One region of the Geobacillus uzenensis genome, then DNA from elsewhere that is predicted to be linked to it. Evidence: riboswitches for the same ligand, from Rfam matches in the RefSeq annotation. Region 1 holds a riboswitch; the other holds the start of a gene.

Region 1 (4,880 bases):
GGCAGGCAAACGGCAGGGCGTCCGGTTCCGGTCGAAGCCGGATCATCGCCATCGTTCGAATACGTGCTTAGCGAGTGGCCTCTCTGAACGATGGAACCGTTGCTTTGTGGGCGCATACCATTTGTCTCATCTAGCTCTTCTCCTCTCGTAAATCATTTTATTATTCGTTTGAAACAATTAGAATATCGATCGCGGTGAATGATTCCTCTTTCGACGCGCTTTTCCTGCCTTTCTTTTCACGCTAACGCTGTACAGGCATAATATCCGAAAGAAAAACCGGGCGTCTAGTCACGCCCGGCACACATATACAGCCTCTTCTTACCGATAGAGCGACGAACCGCCGCGCACAAATTCGTCCGCCTTTTCTTTCATTCCTTCTTCTTTGATTTTCCGTTGCAGCTCGTGCGAGATGTTCATTGAACAAAATTTCGGTCCGCACATCGAACAAAAGTGGGCGGTTTTCGCCGCCTCAGCCGGCAATGTTTCATCATGGTATTCCCGGGCCCGCTCCGGATCGAGCGATAAGTGGAACTGATCGTTCCAGCGAAACTCAAAGCGCGCTTTTGAGAGCGCATCGTCGCGCTGCTGGGCAGCCGGATGCCCTTTCGCCAAGTCAGCGGCGTGGGCGGCAATTTTATACGTAACGACTCCGGCGCGCACGTCCTCTTTATTGGGCAACCCTAAATGTTCTTTCGGCGTCACATAGCAAAGCATGGCCGTCCCGTAGGCGCCGATGATCGCGGCGCCAATCGCTGATGTAATGTGGTCGTATCCCGGCGCGATGTCGGTGACAAGCGGCCCTAACGTGTAAAACGGCGCTCCATGGCAAAGCTCTTGTTCCCGCTCGACGTTTTCGCGGATTTTCTGCATCGGAATATGCCCCGGCCCTTCGATCATCACTTGCACGTCATGCTCCCAGGCGATGTTCGTCAGCTCGCCGAGCGTCTCAAGTTCGGCAAACTGCGCTTCGTCGTTTGCATCGGCAATGGAACCCGGACGCAGGCCGTCACCGAGCGAAATGGCAACATCGTATTGTTTTAAAATCTCGCATATTTCTTCAAAATGCGTATACAAGAAGTTTTCTTGATGGTGAGCCAAACACCATTGGGCGATGATCGAGCCGCCGCGCGAGACGATGCCAGTCGTCCGGTTGACGGTGAGCGGAATGTAATGCAGCCGCACGCCGGCATGGATCGTCATGTAGTCGACCCCTTGTTCAGCCTGCTCAATCAACGTCTCGCGATACACGTCCCATGTCAACTTCTCCGGCACGCCGCCCACTTTCTCAAGCGCTTGGTAAATCGGCACTGTTCCGATGGGAACCGGCGAATTGCGGAGAATATATTCACGCGTTTCGTGAATGTGTTTGCCGGTCGACAAATCCATCACTGTATCGGCGCCCCAGCGCACCGCCCAGAGCAGTTTTTCCACCTCATTCTCAATCGAGGAAGAAACGGCCGAGTTGCCGATATTGGCGTTAATTTTCACATGAAAACGGCGGCCAATAATCATCGGTTCGCTTTCTGGATGATTAATATTCACAGGAATGATCGCTCGGCCGGCAGCAACCTCCTGGCGAACGATTTCCGCATCAATTTGCTCGCGAATCGCGACAAATTCCATTTCCGGTGTAATGATTCCCTTTTTGGCGTAATGCATTTGCGTTACCACTTTTCCCGGCTTCGCCCGCAGCGGACGGCGCGCAAACGGAAGCGACAACGCACGGCTGCTGGTTGCCTGCGGCTCCGTTTCTTCGACATCGCCGCGCTCAACAATCCAGTTGCGGCGTAGAAGCGGCAATCCTTTTTCTACATTCGGTTCAAAATTAGGATCCGTGTACGGACCGGTTGTATCATAAACGCGCACCGGCTTGTTTTCCACCTCTCCTTGCGGCGTTTTCGTCGGCGACAACGCGATTTCCCTCATCGGCACGCGCACGTCCGGACGCGATCCTTCGATGTACACCTTTCGGCTGGCTGGAAACGACATAAACGAGCGGATGTTCTCCATGCGGCTTTCCTCCTTTGAAATGGTGGTTGAGACCTGCAGCCGCACCAGCAAAAGAGAGGCAAAAACGGGGGATATTTACGCAAAAACGGGTTCCGCAAAACGAACGGAACCCGATCAAGGCAAAAAGACCAAATGAACAACCCAAGCGTCCATCTGTTCCCGCTGCCTGCTTCCCTACGCTGGCATGACCCAGATCAGGTTCAAAGGGTCAAAGAACTTCATCGCGTTCTTTTCTCAGCCCGGCTCCCGGACTCCCCTAGCAGATGAGCGTATAACCATGATGACTGACTTTTTTTATTTTACTGCACAATAGGCCAATGCGCAAACCATTTTGTTCCATGCCACAGCTTTACAAACACACTTTTTCTCTACTCATACTGAAAATTGCTTTAGCATCACCCGCATCTCGTCCGCCATCTGGCCGAGCGATGTCGACGAAGAGGCGATTTCTTCGACCGAGGCCATTTGTTCTTGGGTTGCCGCCGATACATTGGCAGCGCTAGCAGCTGACTGTTCAACGATTTGGGTCATCTGTCGGAGCGCCTCATCCACCTGGCGGGCATGGCCCGTCATTTGTTCAATCGCGGACGATACTTGTCGAATTTGTTCGCTTACTTGACCGACCGCCTCGCGAATATCAGCAAACGACTGACCGGCGACAGCGACGACGTCCAACCCTTGCGTCACCTCAGCAACGACCCGCTCTGTGGAGGAAATCGCCAACTTCGTCTCTTCTTGAATGTAGCCAATGAGATCGGAAATTTGCTGCGCTGAACGTGCGGACTGTTCCGCCAATTTCCGCACCTCGTCCGCGACAACAGCAAACCCTTTCCCTTGCTCGCCGGCGCGCGCCGCTTCAATCGCCGCATTGAGCGCCAGCAAATTCGTCTGTGACGCAATGCCCGTGATCGCTTCCGTAATTTGCCCGATCTCATTCGAGCGCTCCCCGAGCCCTTTGACAACTTGGCCGAGCGCTTGAACGTGGTCGTAAATGAATTGCATTTGCTCAGCCATTTGCGTCACGGACTGCTTGCCGGCTTCCGCTTTCACCGCCGTTTCTTGGGCGCTGTGAGCCACTTCTTTCGTATGACGGGCAACGTCAACGAGCGTTTGGGAAATGTCATTGACCGATGCCGCTGTGCCACGGGCCGCATCCGCCTGCTCTTCCGCATGGGCAGCGAGCCTTTCCATCGTTGCCGCAATTTGTTCTGTCGCTCCCGTCGTCTGCTCGGCGACGGTGGCTAGCTGGCCGGAAAACTGCGACACTTCGTCAGCATGGTGTTGAATGCGGCCGATCACCTTTTGCCAAGCGTCCGCCATATCGTTCAATGATGCGGCAATCGGCCGCAGCTGCTGCACGCTGTCCAGCGGCACGCGCACCGTTAAGTCCCCGCCTGTCATCTTGTCTAAATATTTGTTAATGACGGCAATCGGAGCAACAAACCGTCGGTAATTGAGCGTTGCTGAAATGAAACCGACAATCGCGCCAAATAGCAATGTAGCGGCCAATGTCCACCAAAACGCCGCCCCGCGAATGCTGTTGGCCAGGCATATCGCAAGGCCGATCGCCGCCGTTCCCGGGATGACGACGAACATCGTGCGAATGATATAACTCATGAACGACAAACTGTTTTCCCCCTTTTCTATCGTCAAAAAACTTTTTACTATTCCTATCGCATGGACATATTCGCCAGCACACATGTATTTTCCTTCTTTAGTGCCCTCTCCGATAGCCTGAAATAAAATTTCTATTGCCAGCAAAAAGGAATTGCATTAAAATAACGATTGTCTTATAAATATTCATTTGCTAGATCAATAGAATGGAGGATCATTCATGGATAAAAAGAAAATGATCGGCGGCGCGCTTGCCGTTGGTTTGCTGGCCTTTTCCCCTTGGACAGCTGCGCAAGCCGGACCGGTCAAATGGACGAACGTCAATGCGTTTGAAGAACAAAACGGAAGCTTGTTTAACCAAGAAAACTATGACTTTGTCAAGTTTTCGCAAATCGGCGCCAAACTGAACGAAATTGAAAAGCGGTCGAACCGCGTCAAGGTGGAAGTGAGAGGAACATCAGTGAACGGTTATCCGCTTTATGTCGTCACGATTGCCGACCCGTCGACGCGCGGCAAATTCGGCAAAATTCAGGCGCTCCGGAAGCAAATGTTCAAAAATCCGGGCAAAGCGCAAGAATGGGTGGCGAACAACGAAGACTTCAAAGTGCCGATTATGATCAACGGTTCAATCCATGGAACTGAATTTGTCGGCACGGACGCCATTCTTCAACTGATTGAACGGTTCGCCACACAAAACGATCACGTGACGAAACAAATTTTAGCGAACACCGTCCTCATTTTTAACGTCGTGCAAAACCCGGATGGACGCGTGCAGGCGACGCGGTTTAACGGCGTGGGAATCGACTTGAACCGCGATTTTATCACCCAGTCGCAACCGGAAACACGGGAAACCGTAGAATTAATCAAAGAATGGAATCCCATGGTCTTCCTTGATACGCATGGGTATGTCAAAAACTATGGGCCGAACCTGCAAGGGCTGATCGAGCCTTGCACGCCGCCGCATAACCCGAACTATGAATATGATTTGTACATCAAATGGGCGCTCGAGCAGGCAAAAGCGATGGAAGCGGAAATTCTGGCCGACAAAGCCTCTTATCAAGGCGAACTGTACAAATCGATGGAAGGCGTCTATATTCCGTATCGAGACGACGCGGCCGGCTGGGATGACTATCCGCCGATTTTCACGCCTATGTACGCCATGTACCATGGCGCTTACGGTCACACGCTCGAAGCGCCAACTAACGATTGGGACGGCGTTCGTTGGCAATACAACGCGATTATGGGCGCGTTGAAAT
Region 2 (4,880 bases), on a different contig from region 1:
GCGCTGGCCGGCAACGATTGAAGCAGCCACGCTCAATCGCCGCTTTTGGCCGACTGACAGCTGGTACGGATGCATATCTTGCAGCTTGGCAAGGTCAAATTCGCGCAAAAGACGGGCGACCGTTTCTTCCGTTTCCTCCGTTGAACGCCCCTCGAGCCGGAGCGAATAGGCGAGCTCATCGCGTACGGAATGCGTGACGAACTGAAACTCCGGATTTTGAAACACAAAAGCGATGTAACGGTGCAACGGCTGCCGCTGCTTGACATCCTCCCCTAACAGCTGATAGTCTCCTTGTGTACGGATAAGCTGCATGAGCGCATGCAAAAGCGTGCTCTTGCCGGCGCCGTTTCGCCCGGTGACGGCAATCCATTCGCCTGCGCGCACCGTCGTTTCAGGGACGTTGATTTTCACTTCCCGGTTGCGAAAGCCGCGAAAATCGCGGAGGCAAAGGAGTTCCTCTCCTTCCCACCACTTCCGCCGCTGCGCCCTCCGGTCATATTCCTCCCAAACGCCTGGATGCCAAATGCCTTCGGTGCTCATGACGTCTTTATATTCAGAAAATATCCCCCCCGCCTTTCCGTCAGCCATCACTTGCCCATCGCGGCCGAGCAGGATAATCCGGTCGACAAAGTCAAGGACATGATCGATTTTATGTTCGACGATGACGACCGTTTTATCGCGGCCCACCTTCTTGACCGTTTGCCACACCGCCTTCGTCCCTTCCTCATCAAGCAGCGCCGTCGGCTCATCCAAAAACAGGACGTCCGGCTCAAGTGCGAGTACAGATGCGAGCGCCAGCCGCTGTTTCATCCCGCCGGAGAGAGTATGGATATCCGTATGCGGCGCGATTGCCAAGCCGACTTGATCCAACAGCGCGCGGATGCGGGCAGGCATCTCCTCGCGCGGCACACCTCTATTTTCAAGAGCAAACGCGATTTCCTCATCGGCGTACGGCATGCAAAATTGCGCATCCGGGTCTTGAAACACGTAGCCCCACCGTTTAGGCAGCTCGAGATGCTCCGCCTTCATCGGCACATCGATCGAATTCGGAATGATGCCGGCCATCACTTGCAGCAACGTCGATTTGCCGCATCCCGACGGGCCGAGAAGGAGCACTTTCTCCCCGGCGGCAATCGACAGCGAGAAGTCGCGAAACAACAGCTCATGATGTCCGGGAAATTTGAGGCGCAGTTGATCGATCGCAATCACATGTCCCATCATTTCCCCGCCGCCTCACCGGTTAAGCGCATCATAATCTTCCTTTGAAGCCGGACGCCACATTTGCGTCACCCCGGTTTTCTCAAGCGCCTTGGCCAACGAGACAGCGAACACGCCGGCAATGAGGATGGCGCCGGCAAAGCGCGCCAGCAAAAAAAGCGCCATGTTCCAAGGGGCCAACGCCTCAATGTACCCTTTGTAAAAGTCCATGATGAGCGAACCGACCGTCGCGCCGACCGCGCTTAGCGATACGACGAGCACGTCAAACCGCCGATAGCGGAACGCCGCAAACACGAGCTCGGCAAACAGCCCTTGAATGAATCCATAAATGAGCACTTCAAGCCCCCATTGCGACCCCATGATCAGCTCGCCGGACGAAGCCGCCATTTCGGCAAGCAACGCCACCCCCGGCTTGCGGATGAGCAAATAGGCGAGCGAAGAAGCAATAAACCACATGCCGTAAATCAATTGATCCGCATGAAACCCGAACACTTTCACCACTTCATATAATGGCCCCCATACTTTGTAAATGACGCCAAACACGACCGCAATTACAATCGTCGTCAAAATGTCAGCCAACTTCAATCCTTTGGTTGTCTTCTCCATCGCATGCCTCTCCTTCCATGATTGAACCGTACGTCACTCGTTCACCGCCGGCCTGACGGACCGCCATCGTTCGAGCCGGTACGCCATGTCCCAAAACTCATACTCATATTCGCTGCTGATCAAAAAATGCTGTTCCATCCGGCGCCGATCCTCTTCTGTGACAGCGGCAGCGATGACATCAAGCCGGGCGATCTGCTCTTCAACAAGCGAACGGAACCAATCAGAACTGTATGCACCGATCCATTTTTCGTAAATCGGGTCATTCGGTTGGCACGTTTTCAATCGTTCGCCAATTTCATAGTACAGCCAATAGCAAGGCAAAATGGCAGCGATGACGTCCCCTAAGTGCCCTTCATACGCAGCACGGTACATATGAGAAGTATAGGCGTACGCCGTCGGTGCGGGAACAAATGCTGCCCGCTCCTCTTCAGTAATGTTGAGCAGCTCGGCGAACGTTTCATGCAGCGACAACTCCGCCTCGCATGTGCTTTGCGCATGATGCGCCAGCCGAGCGGTCGAGGCCAAATCCGGCGCCTTTGCCGCCCCGATCGCCTGCACGCGGGCGAAATGGCGCAAGTAATACGCATCTTGCATCACATAATAGCGAAATTTTTCGCGCTCGAGCGTTCCTTGGCCGAGCTCTTGAACGAACGAATGGCGAAAACTCGCCTGCCAGATCGGGTCGGCGGCTTCGCGCACTCGCTTGGCAAAAGACATTCTTCCTCCCCCTTTTTGCAAAATAAAAACGCCGCTTCCTTTACCGACTAGCGTAAAGAAAGCGGCGTGAGCCTACAATGTCGCAAGGCAAAGCCATCGTCGCCTATGCATAGCTCCTCTCCACTTCCCTACGCTGGTATTACCCAGATCAGGTGCTAAGGGTCTCAAAGGCACACTTTGATCTCAGCCTTTCTAAAGGCCCCCCTAGTGGATGTTCCGTCATGATGCCATTGTTCTGTTTACATTTATCATATCACGGCAACGGCGGTTGTCAACCTTTTTTTCCGTCCTGCGTTGCGTCGCCCACCGCGATTCGCTATGATTAAAACGCAACGACTCACTATCGAATGGGAGTGGAACTACATGGCAAAAGTCATTTTAAAACGGCAGCGAAAAAAACGGCTTGAACAAGGTCATCCGTGGATTTTCCAAAGCGAAGTCGACCGCATCGAGGGCGACATCACGCCGGGCGACTTCGTTGACGTCTATAACCATCAAGGCTATTGGCTGGCGAAAGGGTACATCAACCCGGCCTCGCAAATCATCGTGCGCGTGCTGACGCAAAACCCCGATGACGAATTGGATGAGCGGTTTTTTATCGAGCGCATCCGCCAGGCATGGGCATACCGCGAACGGATGATCCCCGGCGTCCGCTCTTGCCGCGCCATCTATGGAGAGGCCGATTTTCTGCCGGGGCTTATCGTCGATAAATACGAGGACGTTCTCGCTGTGCAAATTTTGGCGCTGGGGATGGAAAAGCGCAAAGACTGGATTTTGCGCGGTTTGCTTGACGTGTTCGCGCCAAGAGCCATTTACTTGCGCAACGATGTGTACGTTCGGGAGCTTGAGGGGCTCGAACAAGAAAAAGGCTTTTGGTACGGAGAAGCGGAAACGGAAATCGAAATCGAGGAAAACGGCGTCAAATATATGGTCGATATTGAAGGCGGTCAAAAAACCGGCTTTTTCTTCGACCAACGGCAAAACCGCGCCGCCCTCCGCCCGCTCATCGGTCCGGAAACAACGGTGCTTGACTGCTTCACCCATACCGGTTCATTTACGTTAAACGCTTGTCTGTATGGGGCAAAGCACGTCACCGCCGTCGACATTTCCGAGCATGCGATTGAAACGGCGAAACGAAACGCAGCCTTAAACGGCTTTTCAAACGTCGACTTTGTCGTCGCCAACGCCTTTGACTATTTGCGCGAATCGGTGCGCGCCGGCAAGCAGTGGGATGTCGTCATCATCGACCCGCCGGCGTTTGCCAAGTCAGCCCATGCGGTCCCGAAAGCGCTGCGCGGCTATAAAGACATTAACTTAAACGGATTAAAGCTCGTCAAGGACGGCGGCTTTTTTGTCACTTCGAGCTGCTCGTACCATGTCCGTCCGCACATGTTCGAAGAGATGGTCGCCGATGCAGCGTTTGACGCCAAAAAAGTGCTTCGCCAAGTGTACTGGAACGGCGCCGGCTATGACCATCCGAAGTTGCTCGCTGCCGATGAAGGCGACTATTTAAAATTCGCCATTTATGAAGTGCATTCGCGGCGTTAAAGAAAAACGCTTAAGGGCAAGCCTTAAGCGTTTCTTTCTTGTCTCGGGCGAAGCGGCTGTTCTTTGCGCAACACGCTCAAATAAACGAGCATTGAAACAAACACCGAACCGGCGGCAGCTAGATAAATGCTCGGGTAGCCGAACCAATGGCTGATTTGCCCAAAGACGATGGCTCCGATGCCGACGCCTAAATCAAAAAACGAGAAAAACGTCGCGTTCGCCATCCCTTTCCGGTGAACAGGCGCCCGCTCCACCGACCATGCCTGCAGCCCTGGCTGCACCATGCCAAACCCAAAACCGTACAGCACTGCCGCAGCCAATAACGCCCATTCCCCCGGCAGCCAGGCGAGCATAAGCATCGCCAGCAAAATGAGCCCAGCGCCGGGAAGAAAGACAGCCCGATGACCTTTCCGGTCATACAGCTGACCAGCGAACGCCCGCGTGACCATTAAAGCGAGCGCGTAAAGCAAAAAGTAAAGCTGCAAGCCTCCGATCTGTTTTTGCGCTGTATATAAGGGCAAAAACGAGGCGATGCCGCCAAACGTCACCGTTAAAAAGAAGAGCAACACCGATGGAATCAAAGCCGTCTTTTCGTAAAGATCCCATTTGTTCACCCTCTGGCCATGTCCCGCCTCCGCTTTTTTATATGTAATCACAGCGGCAAACAACAAGGAGGCCACACCGAGCGCCGCACAAATCATAAATAAGTGGCTGTACGGAATGGCGGCTGCCAACACGAGTCCGAGCGACGGTCCAAAGGCAAGGGCGATGTTCCCTGACAGCCCGTAATA

Evidence for each region. Region 1 has a riboswitch for thiamine pyrophosphate ahead of thiC (phosphomethylpyrimidine synthase ThiC). Riboswitches for the same ligand answer to the same signal wherever they lie in the genome.
Region 2: it holds a riboswitch for thiamine pyrophosphate, as region 1 does, so the genes downstream of both, tenA (thiaminase II) here and thiC (phosphomethylpyrimidine synthase ThiC) in region 1, are expected to answer to the same signal.

What each region holds. Positions count from the first base shown of each region.
Region 1 covers NZ_NEWL01000009.1:80,362-85,241, forward strand. Annotated here, with positions in the region: gene thiC (phosphomethylpyrimidine synthase ThiC) at 319-2,010, opposite strand; TPP riboswitch at 2,165-2,278, opposite strand; gene B9L21_RS13885 (methyl-accepting chemotaxis protein) at 2,383-3,636, opposite strand; gene B9L21_RS13890 (M14 family zinc carboxypeptidase) at 3,845-4,880, shown strand, end outside.
Region 2 covers NZ_NEWL01000008.1:68,018-72,897, forward strand. Annotated here, with positions in the region: gene B9L21_RS12985 (ABC transporter ATP-binding protein) at 1-1,218, opposite strand, end outside; gene B9L21_RS12990 (ECF transporter S component) at 1,234-1,824, opposite strand; gene tenA (thiaminase II) at 1,858-2,541, opposite strand; TPP riboswitch at 2,650-2,757, opposite strand; gene B9L21_RS13000 (class I SAM-dependent rRNA methyltransferase) at 2,905-4,089, shown strand; gene B9L21_RS13005 (MFS transporter) at 4,113-4,880, opposite strand, start outside.